2 regions of the Methylophaga sp. F-2 genome follow, and region 1 is predicted to be linked to the other one. Evidence: riboswitches for the same ligand, from Rfam matches in the RefSeq annotation. Region 1 holds a riboswitch; the other holds the start of a gene.

Evidence for each region. Region 1 has a riboswitch for cobalamin ahead of AC13DA_RS01860 (TonB-dependent receptor domain-containing protein). Riboswitches for the same ligand answer to the same signal wherever they lie in the genome.
Region 2: another riboswitch for cobalamin. It lies ahead of AC13DA_RS14730 (cobaltochelatase subunit CobN); the one in region 1 lies ahead of AC13DA_RS01860 (TonB-dependent receptor domain-containing protein).

Annotation. Positions count from the first base shown of each region.
Region 1 covers NZ_JBSXOF010000012.1:43,074-52,421, reverse strand. The annotation lists gene AC13DA_RS01860 (TonB-dependent receptor domain-containing protein) at 70-1,896, opposite strand; cobalamin riboswitch at 1,958-2,150, opposite strand; cobalamin riboswitch at 2,251-2,444, shown strand; gene AC13DA_RS01855 (hypothetical protein) at 2,500-3,081, shown strand; gene AC13DA_RS01850 (cobyrinic acid a,c-diamide synthase CobB) at 3,087-4,376, shown strand; gene bluB (5,6-dimethylbenzimidazole synthase) at 4,373-5,035, shown strand; gene cbiB (adenosylcobinamide-phosphate synthase CbiB) at 5,032-5,940, shown strand; gene cobD (threonine-phosphate decarboxylase CobD) at 5,933-6,928, shown strand; gene AC13DA_RS01830 (cobyric acid synthase) at 6,918-8,384, shown strand; gene cobU (bifunctional adenosylcobinamide kinase/adenosylcobinamide-phosphate guanylyltransferase) at 8,381-8,908, shown strand; gene cobT (nicotinate-nucleotide--dimethylbenzimidazole phosphoribosyltransferase) at 8,892-9,348, shown strand, end outside.
Region 2 covers NZ_JBSXOF010000021.1:17,420-26,767, reverse strand. The annotation lists gene AC13DA_RS14755 (OprO/OprP family phosphate-selective porin) at 1-1,189, opposite strand, end outside; gene AC13DA_RS14750 (FxsA family protein) at 1,408-1,881, shown strand; gene groES (co-chaperone GroES) at 1,997-2,287, shown strand; gene groL (chaperonin GroEL) at 2,334-3,971, shown strand; gene mscL (large conductance mechanosensitive channel protein MscL) at 4,031-4,486, opposite strand; cobalamin riboswitch at 4,670-4,859, shown strand; gene AC13DA_RS14730 (cobaltochelatase subunit CobN) at 4,989-9,308, shown strand; gene AC13DA_RS14725 (MotA/TolQ/ExbB proton channel family protein) at 9,312-9,348, shown strand, end outside.

The DNA.
Region 1 (9,348 bases):
GAATCCTGATGTTTCAGGCAAAAAAATACCCGAAACATGTTCGGGTATTTTTATTCAACCTATAGACTTTTAAGGTTGGTAACTCAGTGACAACATTACAGTACGACCCAAGCTGTAATATTCATCAACGGTTCGATAGTCTTTATTTAACATATTTTGGCCTGTTAACCTGACTGTCCAGTCTGGATCCACTTTATAGGCAACACGTAAATCCAGGAGCCCATAACCGCCAAGACGCTTTTTATTATCCGCTTTATCATAGCTATGCCCTCTCAACTTCCAGCTCGCGCCGGTGGACCAGTCCCCCCAATTACGATCCAGATGCATATTGGCTAAACGTTTTGCTCTTCTGGGCAAAACATTCCCTGTTTTGTCATCCTCTGGTTGCAAAAATGAAGCATCCGCTGACACTTGCCAATCTGCAAGGCTTGTTGTGACTTCAAACTCAACACCTTTGATCTTAGCCACGTCGACATTAGATGGCGATGTATCCCAAACTATCAGGTTTCTGATCTTGTTTTTGTAGGTATTGATGGCCCATCTTCCCCAGCTTGGTGTGCCTTCCAACCCAATACCATACGAGGTCGATTTTTCTGGTTTCAGATCAGGATTGCCTTGAAACCCAAAACTATCTAATGGATAGTAGAGATCGTTAAATGTCGGGGTCTTGAAGCCAGTTCCGGCATTAGCGGTCAACTTTAACTCATCACTCAACTGGTAACCATAATCAGCTGTTCCTGTTGTTTCATGGCCGAATGATTCATTATCGTCATGACGAGCACTCAGAAGCCAGCTGTTTTTATCAAGCTCAGCATCCCAGCTAGCAAAAACAGCTTTATTGTCACGAGAATCAGAGACATAAGTATCAGAACTATCAATCTTGTCATTCTCATACTCGAAGCCAATATTGACTCGATGCTGAGCATTTAATCTAAGATGATTTATCCAGCCGGCATAACGATGACGTGTATTGTAATTTGTGGTTATCTCATCATCGACATAATTTTGAGAACGATCACGCGACTCAGAAAGGCCAAAACTCATAGACCATGTATCGTTTACTGAGATATTGTTATTAAGCCCAAGAATTTGTTGAACGGTATCGGTGACGTAATTTTTATTTACACTAGATCCATCATAGTGATTACGTGCATTTGAACGAAGCAGATTAACATCCGTTGACCAGTTTTCTATCCACTGTTGATTGACTTTTAACGATACACTTTGATTACGGTAACCGTCATGATCAGGGTTACGATCTTCTCTAGCGTTGATGCCATTGGTTGTATCGTAGCTATAGCTAAGATTATATTTGGTCGTTTCGTTTCCACCACTTACGCCAGCTTGGCTTCTGAGAGTGTTTTTGGTACCAGCAGACACCGTAAAATTTGGCGTAGGTTTACTAATTGAACCGCTTTTAGTGAAGATTTGGATCACACCACCTATGGCTTCAGAGCCATAAAGCCCAGCTCGAGGCCCGCGGACAATTTCAATACGTTCAATTTGGCTAACAGGGAAATCTTGTAATGCTGACGAACCAGATGTGGCTGAATACCATTTAACGCCATCAACTAAAACAAGCACGTGATCAGAGTTTGTTCCACGGATTGAAACACCACTTGTCTTACCCAAACCACCATTCTGAGTCATGTCAATACCCGGAAAACGTGACAGAAGTGTAGCCAAATCTTGAATCTGAAGTTTTTCAATATCAGCTTCTGTGATCACCGTAGTCGGCGCCAACGCATTTTCCGTAGGCATACGGTTTGCAGTAACGGTGATGGAATCTAGTTCATCACTGGCGATAACAGGTAAAGAAAGTAAAGAAGAAATCAGCGTAAATGCTGAAAGACGCGTGCACGCACGCAAAGGCAACGCCTTTGAAAACAAGGTCATAATTGTCTCCTGAGGATACGCTCACCCGCGATCCAGGGTTAATAGGGTCACAACACATTGTGTTGTTACGAAACCTCAGGCCGGTCTCCGGACTTACGTTGTGGCTATCGCCTGACACATCGCCTTCCCACGACATTCGCAGTGGCTTAATGATGTGCTTTTCAACGTTTACCGTTGCGGGGGCAGTGTTGGATTTGTCACCAACTTCCCGTTTAACTCTGCCTAAACAGAGCACCTGAAGAGCCGCGCATAGTAATGGCTGCGCATCCATCCGTCAAACTGACTATGTTAACTATATCGACAATGACACCTGATTCCTATACGTCAAATTGACAATATGTCGCATTAATCCTTATTCTATCGCGAGTTTCAGGTGTTGCTAACGCGAGTAAACGGGAAGTCGGTGCATCACTAGATAATGCCGACACTGCCCCCGCAACGGTAAGTGAGATGAGATAAACGTTATGCCACTGTACAGCGCTGTATGGGAAGGTGTTTATCAGGCAAAACTCACAAGTCCGGAGACCGGCCTGAAAATAAAACGTGCCAACTGGCAAATTCAAAACCTATTGTGTGCGGGTGGGCACACTGGAGAATCACATCATGACCTTATCTCGTTCTCAGCAACTCATTATTGCTGGTCTTTTAGCACTTTTAATGTTCATGACCCGAGGTCATCATTTTGCTTCTGTCGACGCGTTACCGAGTGCATCATGGGCTATCTTTTTCCTAGCCGGTCTTTACTTGAGTTCAGCTGCCTGGTTTCCTGTATTTCTAGTAATGGCTGCTGGTCTCGATATCGCCAGTGTGTTGTTGGGTGGTGGTCAATTAAGCACTAGTTTCTGCATGTCTCCTGCTTACGGATTTCTGATTCCTGCTTATGGCAGCTTATGGATGGCTGGACGCTGGTATGCATCAAAATATCAATTTAATGCAGCCACCTTATTGCCGCTTGTTGGCAGTGTATTGGTAGCAGCCACTGCAGCCACCTTATTTAGTGGTGGTGGTTTCTACTTTTTTTCTGGCCGTTATCCTGATCCAACATTCACTGAATACACACAACGTTTTATTCAGTACTTCCCTAAAAACCTGGCTGTAATGAGTTTCTATCTGGTAGTTGCGATGATTTGCCATGTGTCTCTGCATTTCACAGCAACGACACAACGAGCAGATCAACAGCATTAATAAAGATGCAGTCGCAGTCATGTGCTGCTGTTGTCATTGCTGCACCTGCATCTGGCCAGGGTAAAACCACGGTCACCGCTGTATTAGCAAGACATTACCGGCAGCAAAACAAACAGGTTCGCGTATTCAAAGTGGGTCCAGATTTTCTGGACCCTATGGTTTTAGCATACGCATCAGGTCACCCTGTTTATCAACTTGACCTGTGGATGGTCGGCAAACAACACAGTCAGCAACTTTTAGCAGAAGCGGCGCAACAAGCCGATATTATTTTGATTGAAGGTGTGATGGGCTTGTTTGATGGTGAACCTTCCACAGCTGATCTGGCTGCTGCTTTTGGTATCCCTATCCTTGCCGTGATCGATGCCAGTGCCATGGCACAAACCTTTGCAGCCATCGCTGTCGGTTTGGACCAATATCGAAAAGATACGCGTGTCGCTGCCGTTATTGCTAATAAAGTCGGCAGTGAACGTCATGCCGATATGCTCAAAAAAGCCTTACCTAACACTCTTCCTTGTCTCGCTACTTTGTTCAGACAAACTGAACATGCCCTGCCCAGTCGTTATTTGGGTTTACAGCAAGCCAATGAAGTCACTGATTTAGAGCAACGCCTGAGCCATACTCTGGACGCTTTTGACTTTGATAATACGGTTTCATTACCTGATATTGATTTTCCGTTTATTGATGTTGAGCCACTGCCTCTCTTACTCGAAGGTGTAAAGATTGGGGTTGCCAGGGATGCCGCTTTCTCTTTTCTTTATCAAGCGAATCTGGATTGTCTTTCTGCATTAGGTGCTGAGCTTATATTTTTCTCGCCACTAACAGACAAACAATTACCAGACATCGATAGCCTGTATCTGCCTGGTGGATATCCCGAGTTACATCTGGAGACATTGAGTCAAAACACCAATATGATTCAAGCTATTCACCAGCATTACCATGCCAATAAACCGATCATCGCTGAGTGTGGCGGCATGTTATACCTATGTGAATCCCTGACGGATAAAGCGGATAACACTGCTAGTCTATGTGGCATTTTGCCTGCCAAAGCCAAACTTCAGGCGAGACTGACGGCTCTCGGATTACAGGAATTGACAATCAATGGTGCGGCCATCAGAGGCCACACCTATCATCATTCTTTACTCAGTACAGAACTGGTCTCGGAGATAAGCGGACAGTGTCCTAATAGTAAATCGGTCAGTGAAGTGGTCTATCAACAACAGCGTTTAACCGCCAGCTATATCCACTTTTATTTTTACTCAAACCCTCACCTTATTGCAGCGTGGTTGACGCCATGAGTGATTCACCTCATCAGTTTTCACAAGAAGAACGAGAAGCCGTTTATCGCGCCATAGCAGAACGTCGGGATATGCGTCACTTTCGACCAGCTCCTGTTGATCCAGAACAATTAAAACGTTTACTGATCGCGGCTCATCAAGCCCCCAGTGTCGGTCTGATGCAACCCTGGCGAATAATTCGAATTACTGATTCCATTATTCGCGAAAAAATAAAAGCACTGGTGGAAAAGGAACGTATTGAAACAGCCAAAGCCATGAATGAACGCGAAGATGAGTTTATGCGTTTAAAAGTCGAGGGTATGGATAATTGTGCTGAAATCCTGGTTGTCGCTTTATGTGATAAACGTGAACAACATATTTTTGGCAGACGAACCATGCCGAATATGGATTTGGCCTCGGTATCTTGTGCCATCCAAAATATGTGGCTCGCAGCGAGAGTGGAAGGTTTGGGCATGGGCTGGGTTTCTATTTTTGAACCTGAGGCACTGGCACAATTACTGAAACTCCCCTCGGGTGCCTCCCCCGTCGCTATTCTCTGCCTGGGTCATGTTAATGAGTTTTATCCAGAGCCGATGTTACAAATGGAAAACTGGCGACAAGGTATTGAGCTGGACGCGGTTTTATATGAAAACCAATGGGATGAACCTGCCAAGCTATGACCTTACTGTTTATCGTGCTTGCCGTATTGCTTGACTGGTTGCTTGGCGAACCAACACGTCGCCATCCGCTGGTTGGTTTTGGGCGACTGACCAAGCTCGTGGAAACCAGATTATATTCTTCAGAACACAATCAAAAAAAACAGTTTATCAATGGCTTACTTGCATGGCTGATACTCGTCTTACCTTTTGCCTTGATTGCCTATTTTATTAGTCAAATTACCGTGCTCAACAGCTTATTTAGTGTGCTGATACTTTACCTTTGTATTGGCCATCGGAGTTTGTATGACCATGTCACCCCGATCATCGAAGCATTGAAACAAGGTGATATTGAACTAGCAAAAACTTATACCAGCTATATTGTCAGCCGTGACAGGGAAACATTACATATTCCTAAAGCCAGTATCGAATCTGTATTAGAAAATGGCGCCGATGCCATTTTTTCAGCCATCTTTTGGTTTATCGTGGCAGGATTACCTGGCGTCGTTATCTATCGCCTCAGTAATACTCTGGATGCCATGTGGGGCTATAAAACAGAGCGCTATTTATTCTTTGGCCGTTTTGCTGCGCGTATTGATGATGTGCTGAACTTTATTCCAGCCCGCATAACAGCACTCAGCTATGCTCTGGTGGGTAATGTCCGTTCAGGTTTACAGTGCTGGAAACAACAGGCTAAACAATGGGATAGCCCTAATGCTGGTCCAGTTATGGCGGCTGGTGCTGGTGCATTAAATATTGAGCTGGGCGGTTTAGCTCGCTATCACGGCGTCTGGCATGATCGCCCTAAGCTTGGCCTCAAGCACGAAGCGAGCGAGAGTGATATTCCCCGTGCCTTACATTTAGTGACAGATAGTCTCTTGCTGTGGCTGGCCGTTATTACTGTGATCACAGGAATTAGCTATGCTTGAACACGGTGGCAAACTCAACCATTACATCAAAAAGTACGGCATAGCCAGCGAGTATTGGTTGGATTTATCTACCGGTATTAATCCCAATGGCTGGCCTGTTCCCCCCCTGCCTGAATATGTTTGGACACGTTTACCGGAACAGGATGATGATTTACTCACTGCAGCGGCAAACTATTATGGCAATGAAAGTTTAATTGCCCTGCCCGGAAGCCAAGCTGCCATTCAGTTTTTACCGCAATTACGCGAGCCTTGCAGAGTGAAGGTCATACACCCTTGCTATGCCGAGCATGCTTATAGCTGGCAAAAAGCAGGTCATGATGTTGAGGCCATCCATCATGACGAGATTGATTCATTGCTTGCCGAAACGGATGTGCTAATCATCATCAACCCGACTAATCCAAGTGGCAGGCAATACAAAAAACAACAACTTTTAAGCTGGCATCAACAATTACAACAACATAATGGCTGGCTTGTGGTAGATGAAGCCTTTATTGATACATCACCTGACAAAAGTCTCTGTCGTCTGCCTGCCATGCCTGGACTCCTTATCCTCAGATCAGTAGGTAAATTCTTTGGTTTGGCAGGTTGTCGTGTTGGTTTTTTAATCGCCGAACAATCCGTTCTCGATCAGATGAAAGAACACCTGGGCCCGTGGCCCATTGCAACAGCCTCGCGCTATATCACCATACAGGCTTTTAAAGATACCGACTGGCAACAACACTGCCGCCAGCAACTTCAGTTTCAATCAGCACGTCTGGCGGAATTACTGACTCGTTATGGTCTCAATCCTACCGCTGGCACTGACTTATTTCAGTGGGTCAAACATTCTGCCGCCAAAGACATACATGAGAAACTGGCAAAAAATGCCATTCTGACCCGCTTATTTGAATCCCCTGCCAGTTTGCGTTTTGGTTTACCCGCCAATGAACAGCAATGGCAGCAGTTAGAAAAAGGCCTGCAATCGCTACGAGTTGATCATGAAACATAAAACATTAATGGTTCAGGGCACCACATCTGATGCGGGAAAAAGTACCGTTGTCACCGCCTTATGTCGTTGGTTTAAACAACAAGGTTATCAAGTTGCGCCGTTCAAACCACAAAATATGGCACTCAATAGTGCAGTGACCGCAGAAGGTGGTGAAATCGGTCGCGCTCAGGCGGTTCAAGCACAAGCCTGTCATCTGGCACCACATATTGATATGAACCCGGTGCTACTCAAACCTAATAGTGACTCTGGTGCTCAGGTCATTATTCATGGCAAAGCGGTTGCCAATATGGAAGCGCGCTTTTACCACGACTATAAGCCTACGGCGATGCAGGCAGTTCTGGAATCCCACCACCGACTGGAATCGAATTATGACCTTGTTGTCGTAGAAGGTGCGGGCTCACCAGCAGAAATTAATTTACGCGATCGTGACATCGCCAATATGGGCTTTGCAGAAGCTGTAGATTGTCCGGTTATTTTGATTGCTGATATTGATCGCGGTGGTGTATTTGCTCATCTGGTCGGCACGCTGACGTGTTTATCTGAGTCAGAACAAGCGCGGATTAAAGGCTTTATTATTAATCGCTTTCGCGGTGATATGAGTCTATTGCAACCTGGTCTGGACTGGCTGAAACAAAAAACCGGTAAACCGGTGTTAGGTGTTTTGCCCTATCTGCACGGTTTACATTTAGAAGCTGAAGATGCGGTGAATACCCAACAAATAACGGGCTCAGATAAACAACTCAATATTATCGTGCCGGTATTACCCCGCATCAGTAACCATACTGATTTAGACCCATTAAGATTGCATCCTCAAGTCAATTTACAGTTTATCGGCCCTGATGACACCATCCCGGCGGCCGATCTGATTATTTTGCCTGGCAGTAAACACGTCCGTGCTGATTTAGAGTGGCTGATTAAACAAGGCTGGCCTGAAGCCATAGCTAAACACTGTCGTTATGGTGGCAAAGTGTTGGGTATCTGTGGTGGTTTTCAAATGCTTGGCAGACTGATTCATGATCCTGATGGCATTGAAAGTCAGCCTGGTAGCAGTGATGGTCTCGGCTTGCTGGATATGGAAACAACGCTAGCCGGCGATAAAACATTACGACAAAATCAGGGACAATTACTTATCAATAGTTCAGCCGTCACTATATCCGGTTATGAAATACATGCAGGTATCAGCACAGGAAAAGCGCTGGCATCGCCCCTGATGTCACTATCACATGGTCCGGATGGGGCTATCAGTGAAGATAGACAGATTATCGGTACGTATCTACATGGTTTATTTGAACATGACGAAGCGGCTCAAGCCATACTGACTTGGGCAGGTCTTGATGATGTTCAGTCTGTCGATTACTTGCAGCTTCGTGAAAATGACATCAATAAACTGGCAGAGATGATTGCAACACATGTGAACACAGAAAAGTTGATGCAGATTCTTGAGGACACACAATGAGTAAGACGCTAATTCTAGGTGGTACCAAATCAGGTAAAAGCCGACTGGCTGAACAATGGGCAAACGCTACCAGCCGAGCTGTCAGCTATATCGCCACGGCACAAGCACATGATGATGAAATGGCACAACGGATTAAACAGCATCAGCAACAACGACCAGACAACTGGCCAACCATTGAACAGCCGCTTTATCTAGGGGATGCAATAAACCAAGCAACAACTGATGTTGTACTGGTAGATTGTTTAACCCTGTGGCTGACCAATCTTTTATTAGCTGAAGGCGATTTGCTGACAGAACAGATATCCGCATTACTAGATACGCTGCAAACCACTGATAAACACATCATTATGGTCAGTAATGAAACCAATATGGGCGTGATGCCTTTGGGAGACTTAACTCGTCGTTATTGTGATGAGGCTGGTGTCTTACATCAGCGTATCGCCAAAATGAGCGATAACGTCATCTTAACCGTGGCAGGTTTACCTCACATATTAAAAGGACAACTGCATGAACAGCTTCGCTGAATGGCTAAAACAACCAGTTAAAGCGGTAGATAAGACGCATGAACAAAAAGCGCTGGCGCGTCAGCAGCAGTTGACTAAACCGCCCGGCTCTCTCGGGCAGCTGGAAAACTTAGCAGTCAAAATTGCCAGTTTACAGGCTAGTGAAATTCCGGACCTGACGCATGTTCATATCACTGTTTATGCCGCAGACCATGGCGTCATGGCTGAAGGTGTTTCAGCCTTCCCCCAATCCGTCACCGCAGCCATGATCAGAAACTTTGCCAATGGCGGTGCTGCTATTAGCGTATTAGCACAGGAGTTAACCGCAAAACTCGATGTGATTAACGTTGGTACAGTAGACGCATTGGAAGACATTCCTGGCGTATTCGATAAACGTATCGACGCTGGCACGGCGAATTTCTGTCAGGGCCCAGCGATGACAGAGCAACAATGCCAACAGG
Region 2 (9,348 bases), on a different contig from region 1:
CAATGTTTTCAAAGCGAGCAACTAACTGCCACGCACCATATGGAGATTTAGGTGAAACGCCAGAGTTATAACCTTTTTTCCACTTGTAAGATTCACCCGTCAGGAAGTAACCAGCTTCAACTGAATAGCCAGTGAATTCTTGATCTGAGTTTGAGTTACTTTCAGCTGTGTAGTCTACGTATTCAGCTAAAGCGTGGAATGGACCGTAGATACCTAAAACATCAGCTGTGAATGCTTTTGAGCCATCATAATCTGCTACAGAAGTGTCAATTGGACGCTCTGAAGTAATGTGGCTAACAGCACGTTGACGGTAGCGGAATGAACCATCACCGTTACCACGGTTCAAATAACCCAAACCAACTTGTAACATGTGTTTGCTGTCTTGCATAAATGGTACGAATGAACCGCGAACTGCCCATGTATCTGCATCATCTACATCAGTTTCACCACCGTCGATTTCACCGCTTGTTAAAGATGATGCTAATAACCAACGATAATCTTTGTCATTCAACTGGAATGCAACACCACTCTCACGAGCAGGTGATAAAGCTGAATCAGCATAGAATGGGCGATCAATAAAGCTCATGTATTTAGAGCTAGCTTTAGTGTTATAACCAAAAGCTATGTGAGATTGACCAAGTTTTACACCCCATTTGGTGCTGTCGTTTAGTTTGTTGCCGTAACCAACATAAGCATCTTTAATTGATGCATCACCGCCAGCAAAGTCAGCTTCAAATTTGTAGCTCCAGTCATAAATCGAACCTTGGAAACCCAAACGTGCACGACGTAATTCAGTTCCTCGACCTTCGTTATCACCTACACCTGCAGTACCGTCGTATAAACCATCATTGTCTACAGAGATGGCATCCCACATCACACGACCGATAGGTTGGAATTCCCAGTTACCTTCTCTGTCTGCAACAACTAACTTGCCATCAGTGGTAATTTTTGGCATATCTGCAGTTGCTTCAGCGACTTGTTTTTTCACTTCAGCTTGAGCAGCTTCAGTTTTTTCTTGATCAGCTGCTGCAGCGTTTTTCAGCATGTTGTAGTCTTCTGCACTGATGGTGCCTTTGTCACGAAGGACTTTTAACAGGTCAGCCATCGCTTCGTTGTTTGCCTGAGCAGGCAACATTGCTGCACCAAACAAGGTACCGGCAATTAATAAAGATGTTGTTTTCAATTTCAAGGGACTATCCTCTAGGTTGGTTTATCAATTCGGTAAGAGCCGAAGTCCCGCACACCTTAGGCTTGTTATGTTTCAGCATGATGAAGAAAACGTTACAGTTTTGTGACATTGATACAAAAGCTGACTTTTGTTGTATTTAAGCGACAATGGCGATCAGGCCTTGAAATAAGGAAAACCGCACCAATATCCATCTATATGACTATGCCTTTGGACGTCCTATGTTTCGAATTTTATTACTGATTTTTTTAATTATCCCCATCGTTGAAATCTATGTGTTGATACAGGTTGGCGATGTGATTGGTGCATTACCGACTATATTTATGGTGGTGGCCACCGCTGTTCTAGGTGCGTTTTTACTTCGTTTACAAGGTTTTCAAACATTACAACGAGCACAAAGCTCCATGGCCAGCGGCCAAATTCCTGCCACAGAGATGTTGGAAGGGGTGTGCTTGGTTATCGCTGGGGCGATGTTACTAACCCCCGGGTTTGTCACCGATACCTTTGGTTTTTTGCTACTAGTGCCAGCCGTCAGGCAGAGTGTGATTAAACAATTAGCCAAGAATAGTCGTATTTTTTACACACAAAAGCGTGGTGATGCTTTTTCACAACAACGCTATCGATCAGATTATCGTGAAGGTGATGTGATTGATGGGGAAGTGGTCGATGACGATGATAAACATCATCTTCGATAAAAATTTTTAAATTTTTTTGCTTAGCCCCCTTGAAAGCGGGTTTTGTAACCCCATTCTATGAGTTCCCTACAATTTAAGTTAGTCATTAATAGACATTTTTTCGGAGGAAATACAGATGAATCTTCGTCCCCTTCATGATCGTGTGATTGTTCGTCGCATGGAAGAAGAAACAATGAGCGCTGGCGGTATCGTTATCCCTGATAACGCCGCAGAAAAACCATCTCGCGGTGAAATTCTTGCTGCAGGTGATGGCAAGGTTACAGATTCAGGCGAAGTTCGCCCTTTGGCGGTAAAAGTGGGTGACAAAGTACTGTTTGGCAAATATGCCGGTACTGAAGTTAAGGTTGACGGTGAAGAACTGTTAGTCATGCGTGAAGATGACATTGTTGCTGTTATCGAAGGCTAATCCCTGGATTCATTTGCTTTATTAAAGAATAAGAGGAATAACTACAATGGCTGCTAAAGAAGTCAAATTTGGTGCAGACGCACGTCAGTTAATGGTTAAAGGTGTGAATACACTGGCTAACGCAGTAAAAGTCACACTGGGACCAAAAGGTCGCAACGTTGTTTTAGATAAAAGCTTCGGCGCACCTACCGTCACGAAAGACGGTGTTTCAGTCGCGAAAGAAATCGAACTGGAAAACAAATACGAAAACATGGGTGCCCAAATGGTAAAAGAAGTGGCTTCGCACACTTCTGATGCTGCTGGTGACGGTACAACTACAGCGACAGTTCTAGCACAAGCTATTCTGCGTGAAGGTATGAAAGCCGTTACTGCTGGTATGAACCCCATGGATCTGAAACGTGGTATCGACAAAGCAGTTCAATCTGCGGTTGAACAACTGCGTACCATGTCATCACCATGTGATGATGATAAAGCGATCGCTCAAGTCGGTACTATTTCAGCTAACTCTGATGCTTCAATTGGTAAAATTATTGCTGAAGCGATGCAGAAAGTGGGTAAAGAAGGTGTTATCACCGTTGAAGACGGTAGCGGCTTTGAAAACGAATTAGACGTCGTTGAAGGTATGCAGTTTGATCGTGGTTATCAGTCTCCATACTTTGTTAACGACCAACAAACTATGACAGCAGAACTGGAAGATCCGTACGTGCTGTTATTCGACAAAAAAATCTCAAACATCCGTGATTTGCTGCCAGCTCTGGAGCAAGTGGCTAAATCAAGCCGTCCATTGCTGATCGTCTCTGAAGACGTGGAAGGTGAAGCACTAGCAACACTGGTTGTGAACAATATGCGCGGTATCGTGAAAGTCTGTGCGGTTAAAGCCCCTGGCTTTGGTGACCGTCGTAAAGCGATGTTAGAAGATATTGCTGTTCTGACTGGTGGTACTGTGATTTCTGAAGAAGTCGGTCTGAGCCTGGAAAAAGTGACTTTAGATCACTTAGGTCAAGCGAAGAAAATCACTGTCAGCAAAGAAAACACAACTATCGTTGATGGTGCTGGCCGTGCAGATGAAATCCAAGCACGTGTTGAACAAATTCGTACACAAATCGCTGAATCTTCTTCTGACTACGACAAAGAAAAACTGCAAGAACGTGTGGCTAAATTAGCTGGCGGTGTTGCGGTTATCCGTGTCGGTGCGGCTACCGAAATGGAAATGAAAGAGAAAAAAGCACGCGTTGAAGATGCGTTGCATGCAACTCGCGCCGCAGTTGAAGAAGGCGTTGTTGCAGGTGGTGGTGTTGCTCTGGTTCGTGCAGAAGGTTCTCTGGGTGAACTGCGTGGTGACAATCATGATCAAGACATGGGTATCAAAATTGCTCGTCGTGCAATGGAAGAACCTTTACGCCAAATCGCTACAAATGCGGGTGCTGAAGCCTCTGTTATCCTGAACGAAGTCGCTGCAGGCAAAGGTAACTTCGGTTACAACGCGGCTACAGGCGAATACGGCGATATGATCGATATGGGTATTCTTGACCCAACCAAAGTGACTCGTACTGCACTGCAAAATGCAGGTTCTGTTGCTGGTCTGATGCTGACAACAGAAGCGATGATTGCTGAACTGCCGAAAGATGATGCACCTTCAATGCCTGATATGGGCGGAATGGGTGGCATGGGCGGCATGATGTAATCATCCCTCAGCCTTTAAAGCTAAAAAAAGCCCCGGCCAGTTGGTCGGGGCTTTTTTGTTTAGGCAATTTCAGATGTGCAATGTGGGCAACGGGTTGCTTTGATTAGAATGGTTGAAAAACATTTCGGACATTCTTTATTGGTGGCTTCTTTAGGGGCTGGTTCCGCTTCTTTTTCACGTTGTAGTTTATTGACTGAGCGGATTAATAAGAACACAGCAAAAGCCACGATCAGAAAGCTAATCACCGCATTAATAAAGACACCATAACTGATCACCACGGCGCCGGCTTCTTGAGCATTAGCGAGGGTGGCATATGGTCCCGCTACAGTTCCTTCTTTCAAGGTAACGAATAAGTCTGAAAAGTCGACACCTCCGAGTAACAGGCCGATAGGTGGCATGATAACGTCAGCAACCAGACTTTTGACAATCGTGCCAAACGCACCACCGATAATAATACCCACAGCCATATCTAGCACATTGCCACGCATTGCAAATTCTTTGAATTCTTTCAACATCCTTTTTATTCCTCTTGTTATTTTTTCGCTGAAAATTAGGGAGCAGAGCCACTCGATTAAACATGGCGTCTCTGTGCGATATTAGCCATCGCTATTTTGACTGTCTAGCTTTAGTTGGCGCATGAATATTGTGTGCGATTTTGTCTGCGTCACCAAACCGTGGTTGTTATTAAGTGATGTACGTATAATTCAGGTCTTTATGGTCTCTTACCAGAGTTAAAAGGGAATTCTTAACCGAAGCTGTCCCCGCAACTGTATACGTGAAGTTTCCGACAACGATGATGTAAAACCACTGAAATTAGTCGATTTCGGGAAGGTGAGTCGGAAACGTTGAAGCGTGAGCCAGGATATCTGCCATAAAAACGTTGTTATCCGATGGCCGGGGTGTGCAGTTGGAGCGGGAAACCGTTTAATGGCGAATCATCTTTGAGTTGTTAAGCGGTGTGTGGGTTTCCGGCATGGTTTGATAGCTCAGTGTTTTTATATATTGATGGAAAGCGCTGTGTATAACCGAATTGTTCTCTGTTTAGTCCTGTTTCTTTTCTCTGCATCAGCATTCGCTGAGCAACTCTTACTGATTGTGACGCCAAGGAATGTACCGGAAGTGGTATCAGGTGCACATGAATTTTTAAAAGACACATCGCAACAGCCCGTCTCTGTACAAATACGTACAACAGAGCAGTGGCAAGATTTATCCACACAAAAGCAATCACAGTTATTGCAGCAGTCAGATTTAGTGTTTGCTGGCGGTGTGTTTGGCGAAACCGCCAATCAACTGGTGGAATATAGCAAAAAAGGTTTGTTAAATAATCTTATTGCTTTGCATAGTGATCAACGTCTGGTGATGGCCTCAAGTCTTGATGGCAAAGCATTATTAGCCGGGCCGCCTGATAAGTTGATGCAACATCCTGATCCCAGCTTATCAACTGAACAATGGATGGCATCGCTATTACAGCAACATCCTGAACAGCAAGCCTGGCTGATCACGCGCTTCTTCTGGTTAGGAAGAAACAGTGAAAATATGCAGGGTTTAATTAATCATCTGCATCATATCGTTCGACATGAAGATACGATTCAGCGTCCGCAATTAGCTGCACAGCTCAGGCTTTATCATCAAGGTAAAATCACCTTACCAGAGCAGTTTGAGTTTTCAGCAAAACCTTCATGGGTGGTATTGCTCGATTATGAAACCGGGGAACGACCCGGAGAAAAGGCTTTGCTGGATGCAGTTTGTGAAAACATAGCTGATGAAAAGACCGGGTGTGTGTCAGTGCTTACTGCCTGGGGGGATGCCAGTTTATCTGCGATTAAGCTACTGACAGAACATAAATCACAGATCAGCTCGATAGTATCATTACAAGACTTTGTAATAGGTGGCTCTGAACATAGGCAAGCGGTCACTGATGAGTTAAAAGAACTGGATGTGCCAGTTATCAAAGCGATGCGTTTAAGTGACAGTACTCGTGCCGACTGGGAACTGTCTGAAGCTGGGATTAGCTGGGATTCAGTGCATTACCGGGTCGCTATGCCTGAGTTGCAGGGACTTTCTCAACCGATGGTCGTCGCGACGATGACACCTGCTGAGGTCGATAAGCTCACCGGTGCCAGACTCGCTTTTTCTGAGCCAGTTGCTTCACAAGTGAGCTTATTGTCACAGCGTCTAAAACGCTGGCAACAACTGCAGAATAAAGCGAATCAGGATAAAAAAGTCGCCATCATTTATTACAACCATCCGCCGGGGCGTCACAATATCGGGGCGGATAATTTAAATGTGGTGGAGTCTTTATTCGATATTTTGCATTCACTCAACAATAGTGGCTACAACACGGGTGAACTGCCAAAAACATCAGCGGAGTTATTAGACTTATTACAACAGCGTGGTGTGAACCTGCCAGAAGATCATGAAGCACTGGCCGCCATGTCATCCGTCGTGAATACTGTTGACAACCAAACTTATCTGTCCTGGTTTCATACCTTACCGGAGTCACTACAGCAGGAAATGATCAATGGACCGCTGGGTTTATTGCACGCCAATTTAAAACAAGCGAAAGCGTTAAAAGATCCCAGTATTGCAAAACACTTATTAGCCAGAGTGATGGAAGATATCCGCCATGTGGTGGATGGGGCAGATCATGCTGGTCGGGATCGTGTTTTGCAATTACTCACTCAACTCCAGATCCTTTATCAGCAACCTTCAGACGAGATGGATTGGCAGCAGGCTGAGCAATTAATTACGGCGATTAGTCAGCAGTGGATTGAAGGTGTACGAGGCTGGGGAGAAGCACCGGGTAATGTGATGGTGTTTGATCATAAAATCCTGATTCCCGGTATTCAATTTGGCAATATTTTTGTTGGGCCTCAACCGCCAAGAGGCTGGGAGCTGAATGAAGAGTTATTACATGCGAACTTATCATTTCCACCGCCACATCAGTATATGGCCTTTTACCAATGGCTAAGAAATGAGTTTCATGCCGATGCTTTAGTGCATTTAGGCCGACATTCCACTTACGAGTTTCTACCGCGACATCGTGTGGGTATGGCGGAAAATGATTATCCACAAGCGATTCTGGCTGATTTACCCAGTATTTATCCATACATTGTGGACGGGGTTGGCGAGGGCATTCAGGCGAAACGTCGTGGTTTAGCCGTGATGATTGATCACCTTACCCCACCTTTGGCAAGTACGGAGCTATATGACCAATTATTGGCGCTTCGTCAGGTGGTTGAAAGTTATGAGTCGGCGCCTGTGAATGCCGGTGCAATGCGTGACCGTGCAATTGATGAAATGAAACGTTTGGTTACCGAGTTGAATTTGGAAGATGAGCTGACAGCTAATATGTCAGCTGAACTGGAAGTGCGTGGTTTAAGCTCATTTGAGCAGGTGGATGATGATTTACTGGTGCATGAAATCGGCCATTACCTGACCACACTACAAGAAGATTTCATGCCGTTAGGTTTGCATGTTTTTGGTCGTGAGTGGTCTGAAAAAGCCATTCAAACCATGCTGACGTCGATGAATAATGGCAAACAAACCACGGAAAACTGGGAACCACTGTTACGGGAATCTCCGGCGGCAGAAATGTCGGCTTTACTGGCTGCGCTGGACGGCCATTTTGTCGAGCCCGGTAAAGGGAATGATCCGATTCGCACACCATCGGCTTTACCTACGGGGCGTAATTTCTATGCCCTGGATGATAGTTTGATTCCATCTCGGTTAGGCTACAAAGTGGGCATTGCTTTAGCTGAAAAAGCCCGTGCTGAGTCGCCAGCTAATGCTAAACAGGACAGTGATGCTTTAGTGTTATGGGCCTCGGATGTGGTGCGTGATGAAGGCGCGATGATCGCCTTTGCCTACGATATGTTAGGTGTAAAACCGACCTGGAATAGCCGTGGGATTTTTAGCGGATTAGAGCGTTTAGATCTGAGCTCTACAGACTCTACTTCAAACCCGCCGCGTATTCGTCGGGATATGTTACTGACCACATCGGGTTTATTTCGTGATTTGTATGGTTCGCAGTTAGTGTGGTTGGAGCAGGCAGTCTTAATGGCTTTGGATGCCTCTTCGGGACTGATTCGCCATGATTATCCTGCTTTAACATTATCTTTAGATGCTGCCCTGGAACGTTTGCAGGTAAAAGAAAAGCCGGGTTTCGAATCTTTGGAGCAGAATCAAGTAGCCGCTCGTTGGGTGGCAGATGCCAGTGCGGCATTACGAGCGGGGATATCTGAACAAGAAGCCGGGTTGACAGCGAGTTACCGTATTTTTGGCGCACCTCCCGGCGCGTATGGCGCGGGAGTGAATCGTTTGGTGGAGCGTTCAGGCGCTTGGGAAAATCGTGAACAAGTCGCGGAAACGTATATTCATCGCATGGGCCATGCTTATGGCGCAGAGCTGGACGGCGAGGCACAGCAGGCCCTGTTTCAACAGCGGTTAAAACATGTCGGCCAAACCTATTTGGGGCGAGGCAGCAATTTGTATGGCGTCATGGATAACAATGATGCCTTTGATTATCTGGGGGGACTGAGTTTAGCCATTGAAACCAGCCGTGGTCAGGCGCCGAATAATTATATTCTGGCACATAGTGATAGTAGTGATTTACGGGTCGAGCCCTTACAAAGTGTGTTGTTGAGCGAATTACGAGGCCGCTACTTGAATCCTCAGTGGCTTAAACCTCTGATGAATGAAGGTTATGCTGGCGCGCGTACCATGGGCAGTGAGTTTTTAGAGTATCTATGGGGCTGGCAGGTGACCAATCCCGGTATTGTGAAAAGCTGGGTATGGGATGAAGTCAAACGTGTGTATGTCGATGATGGTCTGGATCTCGGCTTAGATGAGTTCCTTGAACAAGACCACAATGTGCATGTGAAAAGCAATATGCTGGCGATTATGCTGGTCGCGGCATATAAAGGCTTCTGGCAGGCAGATGAGTCAACCTTACACGATCTGGCACAGCAGTTTACCGATCTGATTGCAGCAAATGGCCTGCCGGGAAGTGGTCATACCGCGCCGACACATCCGATGTATGTCTGGTTGAATGATTATTTAGACGCGGAGCACCAACAGCAATTAGCTGAGATGTTAAACGCCGCAAAAATGCCAGAAGCGGATTTGCCTAATGCGCCAAGCCATATTGCTGAGGTCACTGAGCAAACAGCGACTCAGGCTGAGCAACAACAAACAAATTCATCTGAGGAACAACAGCAAGAACAAAACCAGCAACAACGTTTCTGGCTGTATTTGATATTAGGTCTGGTGATGTTATTGGTACTGGTCGGTATCGCAAAAGGGGCGCGTGCACCTGCTTCAAAGGCTAAGGAGTAAGTTATGTTGAGTTCACAGTCGATAGGTGTGATGCATCACT